2 regions of the Bradyrhizobium sp. CCGB01 genome follow, and region 2 is predicted to be linked to the other one. Evidence: riboswitches for the same ligand, from Rfam matches in the RefSeq annotation. Region 2 holds a riboswitch; the other holds the start of a gene.
The links. A riboswitch is a leader RNA that binds a small molecule or an ion and turns the genes downstream of it on or off. The one in region 2 is predicted to bind cobalamin.
Positions count from the first base shown of each region.

Region 1: it holds a riboswitch for cobalamin, as region 2 does, so the genes downstream of both, NLM25_RS15125 (TonB-dependent receptor domain-containing protein) here and NLM25_RS16075 (energy-coupling factor ABC transporter permease) in region 2, are expected to answer to the same signal.

Region 1 is NZ_JANADK010000001.1:3,309,155-3,313,299, reverse strand. Features, by position in the region: gene NLM25_RS15135 (ATP-dependent Clp protease proteolytic subunit) at 1-311, shown strand, start outside; gene NLM25_RS15130 (methyltransferase domain-containing protein) at 314-1,270, opposite strand; cobalamin riboswitch at 1,617-1,825, shown strand; gene NLM25_RS15125 (TonB-dependent receptor domain-containing protein) at 2,022-4,145, shown strand, end outside.
Region 2 is NZ_JANADK010000001.1:3,531,075-3,535,219, forward strand. Features, by position in the region: gene NLM25_RS16065 (cobyrinate a,c-diamide synthase) at 1-549, shown strand, start outside; gene cobA (uroporphyrinogen-III C-methyltransferase) at 546-1,277, shown strand; cobalamin riboswitch at 1,323-1,543, shown strand; gene NLM25_RS16075 (energy-coupling factor ABC transporter permease) at 1,580-2,257, shown strand; gene cobF (precorrin-6A synthase (deacetylating)) at 2,299-3,048, shown strand; gene cobT (nicotinate-nucleotide--dimethylbenzimidazole phosphoribosyltransferase) at 3,059-4,111, shown strand; gene NLM25_RS16090 (histidine phosphatase family protein) at 4,118-4,145, opposite strand, start outside.

The DNA.
Region 1 (4,145 bases), 220 kb from region 2:
GCATGGCCGATCCCGACTCCTACTTCATGTTTCACCAGGCCAGCTTGACCAGCAGCGCAGAGGAAAACATGAAGCGAAAGGAGCTCGGCGATGCCGAGAAAGCCCTCCTCTCGCAGACCGTCAAGATCATCGAGACCCAAGCCACCGACGATTTCTTCCGTAACGATATCGGCATTCGCGGCGTCAACGCCGTCTGGCTTGCCAGCATGCGCAGGAAAATCTCGGGCCGCGATATCTGGATGAGCGGTCAGGACCTCGTCGCCGAGGGCTCCGGCATCGTCGACAGTCTCGTTCGCACGCCAGCGCGCTAGCGTCACAGGCCTTTGTCGATCATCACCCAGAGCGCGCTCCCCAGCGTCGATGAGTGCCTGAGCGCGTAGGCCCATGCCGGCCAACGTGTTGGTGAAAGCGCAAGTGCAAGCACAGCTTGCCCGATCCGCTGCGCCCTGCCCCGCGGCAGGCCGCGCACGAACTCGCAGACGCTGCCCGGCTTCTCGGCCCTTCGCAAAAAGCTGTCTACGATGTCCTCCTTGAGGAACTTCAGGAGGTTGAATGGCTCCCGCTCGCAGATGGTCAATCGCAGGCCATGTCGCCGGCATACGGCATCAAACGCCTCCTTCGTCCAGCGGCCAATGTGGTTCGGCGGCATGTCTATGAGCGACCCATGGCACTCCATGTAGTTCGTTCGGATTTCGTTTGGCACGGCGATGAAGACAGAGCCCTGCGCCTTGAGGAGGTACTTCAATCGGGCGAAGACGTCATCTACCCGGTCCATGTGCTCGAACACCTGAAACATGAAGATGATGTCGAAGCCCTCCTTCATGGGGGCGAAGCCCTCCTCTCGAAAGTCGACCGAAAAGGTCTTGTAGCCTTTCGATCGCAATGCCTGTTGCGCCGTTTCGTTGTAGTCGACCGCGTAAATATCGGACGCGTGAAAGAATTTGTCCCTGATGCGATCGAGAAAATACCCGAACCCCGCCCCCACATCGATCGCAGTTTTTCCGGCGGTGCCGAGGCCGTTCAGTTCCTCGATTGTCCTTGCATACTCCCATTTCATGGCTGGATAGGAAGGGTGCGGCGCGGCCAGGTTATAAAACTCCGCGCCCCCCGCGACGAAGGGATCTGCAAAACCGAATCCGCAATCTGCGCATTTGCGGATATCGCAGGTGTCGCGCCCCCAGAGAACCGACAGGTGGCGTGTTAATTTTCGAAAGCGATCCGGATACTGGCGCGGATTGACGAAGGATCGAGAGGCCTGATCTGCGGTCACTTCGAACAATTTGGCAGTTGATGCATTGCCGCATGCTGGACAAGTGCTCATCTCTCCCGACCTCATTCAGACCTTTTGACGAAGAGTGGTCGCGTTCAACTATCTCGTCATCATTCAAATGAAGGCTGTCGAAGGCGAGTCCGGGGCCGCGGACAAGCGGAGGTAGACCGGTTGCGGCGCACAGGCGCCTTCCTGACAGCGACGGCTCACCCGCGTAGACCGGAAGTGGCCGGGCGCTGGAGCTGCGACCAGGCGACAGCTCGGGCAAAACAGCAACACAAGGCCACCATCGAAGCACCAGCCAGCCGAAGAGGCCCGGCGGATGTTGACGGGGTCATCGCCGGATGCCAGTTTCGTGATCGGTAGTGTCCGCAAGGACTACTTAAGGGAATGCGGTGCGTCCACGTCGGTGGGCAATTCCGCGGCTGCCCCCGCAACTGTAGGCGGATAGCCGACGACCAAACGAACCACTGGAGCCCCGCTTGGGCCTCTGGGAAGGCGGTCGAAGGCGATGACCCGCGAGCCAGGAAACCTGCTGCCAGCCATGAGTCACGCGCGAACGCATTGGGCGGGGTGCCCCGATGTCTTGAAGTAGCCGGTGCATCTGCCGCCTGGGGCGAAGGCAGATGACTAAGGCAACCGCGGTGACGGTCTGTTTGCGTCGCCGCAGAGCGTTGTTGTGCAAAATCTTCATTTCGATTCCGGCATTGCGCCGGCGTATTGGCGTGTCCGGATCGGCGTCTCGCAGGCCATGCCTGCCGTGCTCGCCCTGCTGCTCTCGACATCGCTGTCCTCCGTCGCGGTGGCGCAGGCCGCGGCCCGCGATAACGCCTCCCGCGAGATCGACCCGGTGACCGTCTCTCCGGCCACACCCAGGCCGGCTCCTGCTGTCAGCCCCGGCAATCAGAGGTCGCGGACCGCGCGCCGGGCCACGGGGCGCAATCGCGCCGCCTCAGCCGTCGCCGTTCCGGCACCCCAGTCTCCGAGCGATCAGGTGCAGACGCCGCTCAACACGGCTGTCGTCACCGAGGTCGGCTCCCGGCTAGGGATCACGGCACGGGAAACGCCGGCGACCGTCGAGGTCATCGACCAGCAGACCATGCGGCTCCTCGGCATCAGGACCACCACTGACGCGGCCAAGGCGGCGGTCGGCGTGACCGGCGGCGATGCGCCCGGCGCACCCGCCATCTTCTCGATGCGCGGCTTTTCCGGCGACCAGATTTCCACCCTCTACAACGGCATTTCGATCGGGCCGTCGACCATGACCGGCCGCCCCATGGACACCGCCAATCTGCAGCAGGTGGAGATCATCAAGGGGCCTGACTCGCTGATCGCCGGCCTTGGCGCGACCGGCGGCGCCGTCAACTACGTGACCAAGGCGCCGCACACCGGGAATGTCGTCAACGACGCGTTCGCGTCCTACGACTCCTTCAACGGCTATCGCGCCGGATACGGATCGGGCGGCAGCACGCTCGTCAACGGCCTCGACTACCGCTTCGACATCAGCCATTCCAACGACAAGAGCTTTATCGACGACACCTATGCGAAGCTCAGCAACGTCTCGGGACAGCTGAACTACCGCGTCAACGAGAGCCTGAAGATCTGGGGCGCGGCCGAATACAGACAGGACAAGGACCGTTTCTACTGGGGCACGCCGCTGGTGCCCGCGAATGCGCCGGGCATCGTGCCGACATCGGGCATCGTCTCGGGCCGGTGGACCAACTACTATCTCAACGGCCACACCGGGACGCTCAACCCCGTCACCGTGGACGCGCGCACGCTGACCACCACCTACAACGTGCTCGACAATCACAGCGGCGCCAGCGAGCTCTGGCTGCGCAGCGGCTTCCAGTGGGACATCACCAACAACATCTCGCTGCGGAGCCAGGTCTACGGCTACGACGCGCACCGGCACTGGTTCAACAACGAGATCAATTCGTTCGACGATTCCGGGCCGAACAACGTCTATCGCGAGCGGCTGGCGCTGGACCACGCGCAGCGGCTCTACGGCAACATCACCGACCTCACCGTCAATTCCAACTTCAGTGGGATGGACAACCGTTTCGTCGCCACCGTCATGGCGAGCAGCTCGCAGTTCAACGTCTCGCAGGACACGCTGTTCTTCTCGGACACGGTCGACCTGATCAATCCGGACCGCGGGCTTTACGGGCCACGCAGCGACGAGAAGATCTACACGCACCTCAACTCCGCCTCGCTCGCGTTCGAGGACCGGCTCAAGCTGACCTCGACCTTCGCACTGATCGGCGGCATCCGCTTCGAGGACATCGAGCTGTCGCGCACGCGCTTCTCGCCGGACGGCGTGTTGCGCACCGACCGCGGCTATCCGTTCTCGAAGACGTTCAACCCGGTCACCGGCCGGGTCGGCTATACCTGGGAGGTCACCCCGGGCGTCATGCTGTACAGCCAGTATGCAACGGCGGCGGACCCGACGGTCGCCAACATCTTCATCCTCGCGCCGCAGGTGCCGCTGCTGCTGACGACGTCGCGCACCTACGAGACCGGCGTGAAGCTGCAATCGGCCGACAAGCGCGCGGAGGCCACGTTCTCGGCCTTCGACATCGAGCGCAAGAACGTCTACGTCCCCGAAAGCGGCATCGTCTTCAACGTCGCGGGCAAGATCGCCTCCAAGGGGGTCGAGATCGCCGCGGCGGTCAACCCGGTCGGCGGCCTGAAGCTCTGGGGCAACGTCGCCTTCGTGCAGTCGCGCTTCATCGACTTCAACTATGTCGACGGCAATGGCGACTTCCAATCCTATTCGGGCAAGACGCCGCCCAACGTTCCGAACTTCGTCGCCAATGCGGGGGCGTCCTACCGCTTCGACACGAAACTGCCGGTGGAGATCGGCGGCCTCGTC
Region 2 (4,145 bases):
TTCTCCTTCGTCTATCCGCATATGCTGGAAGCCTGGCGCGCGGCCGGCGCCGAGATCTCGACATTCTCGCCGCTTGCCGATGAAGCGCCCGATGCCAGCGCCGATGTATGCTGGCTCCCCGGCGGCTATCCCGAGCTGCATGCCGGCACAATCGCGGCCAATGCGCACTTTCGCAGCGGCCTGCGCGCCTTCGCTGACACACGGCCGGTGCACGGCGAATGCGGAGGCTATATGGTGCTGGGAACCGCTTTGACCGACGCCGACGGCATTCGCCACGAGATGACGGGCCTGCTTGGCCTCGAGACGAGCTTTGCCAAGCGCCGCATGCATCTGGGATATCGTCTCGCTGCGCTCGCAGCCCCGATGCCGGGGCATCAGGTCGGCGCGCGGCTGCGCGGTCACGAGTTCCACTATTCGACGATCGTCGCGCAGCCGGATACGCCGCTGGCGGTCGTGCACGATGCAACGGGTGCGGTCATCGCCGAGACCGGCTCGCGCCGGGACCATGCCACCGGCACGTTCTTCCATCTGATCGCGGAGGATCGGTGAGCGGTTTTGTCACTTTCATTTCGGCCGGCCCCGGCGACCCCGAGCTTCTCACGCTCAAGGGCGCCGCGCGGCTGCGGGATGCCGACGTCGTGCTCTATGACGATCTTGCTTCCGGCGCGATCCTCGATCTGGCCCGGCCCGGCGCCAATCTGGTCGCGGTGGGCAAGCGGGCAGGGCGGCCCTCGACCAAGCAGCACCACGTCAACCGCTTGCTGGTCGACTATGCCGCAACCGGCTCGCGCGTCGTGCGGCTGAAGTCCGGCGATGCCGGCATTTTCGGGCGGCTGGAGGAGGAGCTCGACGCGCTGCGCGAGGCCGGCATCGGCTACGAGATCATTCCCGGCGTCACCTCCGCCTGCGTTGCGGCGGCGCAAGCCGGCATTCCGCTGACCCGGCGCCATACCTCGCGCCGGGTGCAGTTCGTGACCGGGGCCGACGTCACCGGCGAACTGCCGCCAAACCTCAACTGGGCGGCGCTGGCCGATCCGGAGGCGACGACCGTCGTCTATATGGGCCGGCGCACCTTTCCGGCGCTTGCCGCAAAATTGATCGAGCACGGCCTCGCCGCGGACACCCCGGCGCTGTTCGCCGAATCCCTCGGCCGTCCGGACGAGCGGCTGATCCGCACCACCGTGACCGAGCTGGCCGAACGGCTTGCGCGAGGCGGCGCAGCCTCGACGGCGGCCGTGATCCTGTTCGGTGCGCTGGCGGGGGATTATCCGTCGTGACGGCGCCGGCCGCCCTTCGCCCCTTGACGCCCGGCTTGCGAAAGGGGCACACATGGGATGCATGGTGCTCGACGCGGCGCAAAGCGCCGGAGCATAATCGGGAATGGGGGTGGGCGGACCCAGTTGCGGCGCCCAAAACCCCAGCCGCCCCCGCGACTGTAAGCGGTGAGGGACTTCGATCAGCCACTGGGCCGCAAGGCTCGGGAAGGCCGGAGAACCCCAGTGAGCCGCGAGCCAGGAGACCGGCCCTGCACGTTTTGAGGCCAAGGCCGTCGGGTGTGACGGCAGGAAGGATCTGAGCCATGCATATCGAACCCGGGGTAGTGACGGGCGCCAAGCTTGTATTGAGTTACGCAACCGGCATCGCCGCAGGCGGCGTTGCCTTGAAGCTGGCGGTCGAGACCGTGCGCGAGCAGGGCATCGGCTCGTTTGCTGCGCGCACTCTCGTCACCACGGGCCTCGTCTTCGTCTTCTTCGAGATCCTGCCGCACTTCCCGGTCGGCGTCTCCGAGGTGCACTTCATCCTGGGCTCGACCTTGTTCCTGCTGTTCGGCGCCGCGCCCGCGGCCTTTGGCCTCGCGTTCGGCCTGCTGCTCCAGGGCGTGTTCTTCGAGCCGCCGGACTTGCCGCAATATGGCATGAACGTGACGACACTTTTGGTGCCGCTGTTTGCGATCCAGGCGATCGCCTCGCGGATCATTGCGCGCAACACCGCCTATGTCGACTTGAAGTATCGTCAGGCGCTGGCGCTTTCGACGACCTACCAGGCGGGCGTGATCGCCTGGGTGGCGTTCTGGGCACTCTATGGCTCCGGCTTTGCCATGAGCAACCTCGCCAGCATCGCGACGTTCGCGGCGTCCTATGCGCTGGTCATCGTGATCGAGCCGCTCGCCGATCTCGCCGTGCTGGCATTGGCGAAGTCGCTGCGCGGGGTCACCGCGCCCGGCCTCGTCACACCGCGCCTGCACAACGCAGCCTGAGAGACCAGGGGCGGCCGTGAGGGCCGCCCCTGATACTCGCGATGCTCACGCTCTCCCTGATAGGCATCGGTTGCGGCGATCCCGAGCAGCTTACGCGCGCCGCGATCGGTGCCATCAACGCGGCCGATCTCGTCCTGATCCCGCGCAAGGGCACAGCGAAGTCCGATCTCGCCGATCTCAGGCGCACGATCTGCGCGGATGTGCTGGCAAACGACAAGACCCGCATCGCCGAGTTCGATCTTCCCGTGCGCGACGCAACTGATGCGGACTACCGCAAGGGCGTGGATGACTGGCACGATGCCGTTGCGGCGGCCTGGTCGCAGACGATCGCGGATCATCTGGGAAGCGAAGGCAAGGTTGCGCTGCTGATCTGGGGCGATCCCTCGCTCTACGATTCCTCGCTGCGCATTGCGCGCCGGCTCAATCCCTTGCCTGAGATCGAGGTCGTGCCCGGCATCACCTCGATTCAGGCGCTGTGCGCGGCGCATGCGCTGCCGCTCAACGACATCGGCGAGCCTTTTCTCGTCACGACAGGGCGCCGTTTGCGCGAGGGCGGCTGGCCACAGGGTGTCGATACCGTGGTTGTGATGCTCGACGGCGGCACGGCGTTCCAGTCGCTCGATCCAGCCGGGCTTCACATCTGGTGGGGCGCCTATCTCGGCATGCCCGATCAGATCGTCATGTCCGGTGCACTCGCCGACGTCGGTCCGCGCATCGTCGCTGCGCGACAGGATGCGCGCGAGCGGCACGGCTGGATCATGGACAGCTACATTCTCAAGCGCAGGCCGTAAGCGAGGCAGCATGCTCCCCGAATGGGTCTACAAGAAGTGCCCCGAGATCTCCGCGGTCCATCGCGAGGCGGCGGTCGCGCGGCAGGCGCAACTGACAAAGCCGGCCGGCGCGCTCGGCCGGCTCGAGCAGCTCGCGATCGAGCTTGCGGGCCTGCAGGCGACCGGAGAACCGCGTGCCGCGCGCGTCCCGATCATCGTTTTCGCCGGCGACCACGGCATCGTCGCGCAGGGCGTGTCGGCCTATCCGCAGGAAGTGACCATCGCGATGATGGCGAACTTTGCCTCTGGCGGCGCCGCGATCTCGGTGCTGGCGCGTGAGCTCGGCTCCAGCCTGGAAATCGTCGACGCGGGCACGCTGGCGCGGGAGGCGATGGCGGGAATCGTTATCGACAAGCCGCGCAGCGGCACGCGCGATTTCAGCGTGGAAGCTGCGCTCACCGCTGCGGAGCTGGCATTCGCCTTCGAAGCCGGCCAGCGCGCCGTCGCGCGCGCGGAGGCCCATCAGCCCGATCTTCTGATCTTCGGCGAGATGGGCATCGGCAACACCACGACGGCGGCGGCGATTGCGGCGAGCCTGCTCGGGATGGGTGCCGACGAGGTCGCGGGCAGCGGTACCGGCGTCGACGCGGCCGGCCGCGCGCACAAGGCGCGCGTGATCGATGCCGCGATCGCGCATCATGGCATCGCAAGTGCTCCACCCGAAAAGATCCTGTGCGCCGTCGGCGGCCTCGAGATTGCGGCGATCTGCGGTGCCATCATCGCGGCCGCGCAGCGCCGCATCCCCGTGCTGATCGACGGCTTCATCGTATCGGTGGCGGCGCTTGCGGCCGCGCGGCTGAACCCGTCGTGCCAGCCGTTCCTGCTGCCCTCGCATCAATCGGCGGAGCAGGGGCACCGACTGGTGCTGCGTGCGCTGAATGTGCAGCCGCTGATCAGCCTCGATCTCAGGCTCGGCGAAGGATCGGGCGCGGCCATCGCGCTGCCGCTGGTGCGGCTCGCGTGCAGCCTTCACAACGGCATGGCGACCTTCGCGCAGGCCAATGTGCCGGATCGCCCGGCCTGATCCGGCTCAAGCCGCGCGCTGATTGACGAAGACG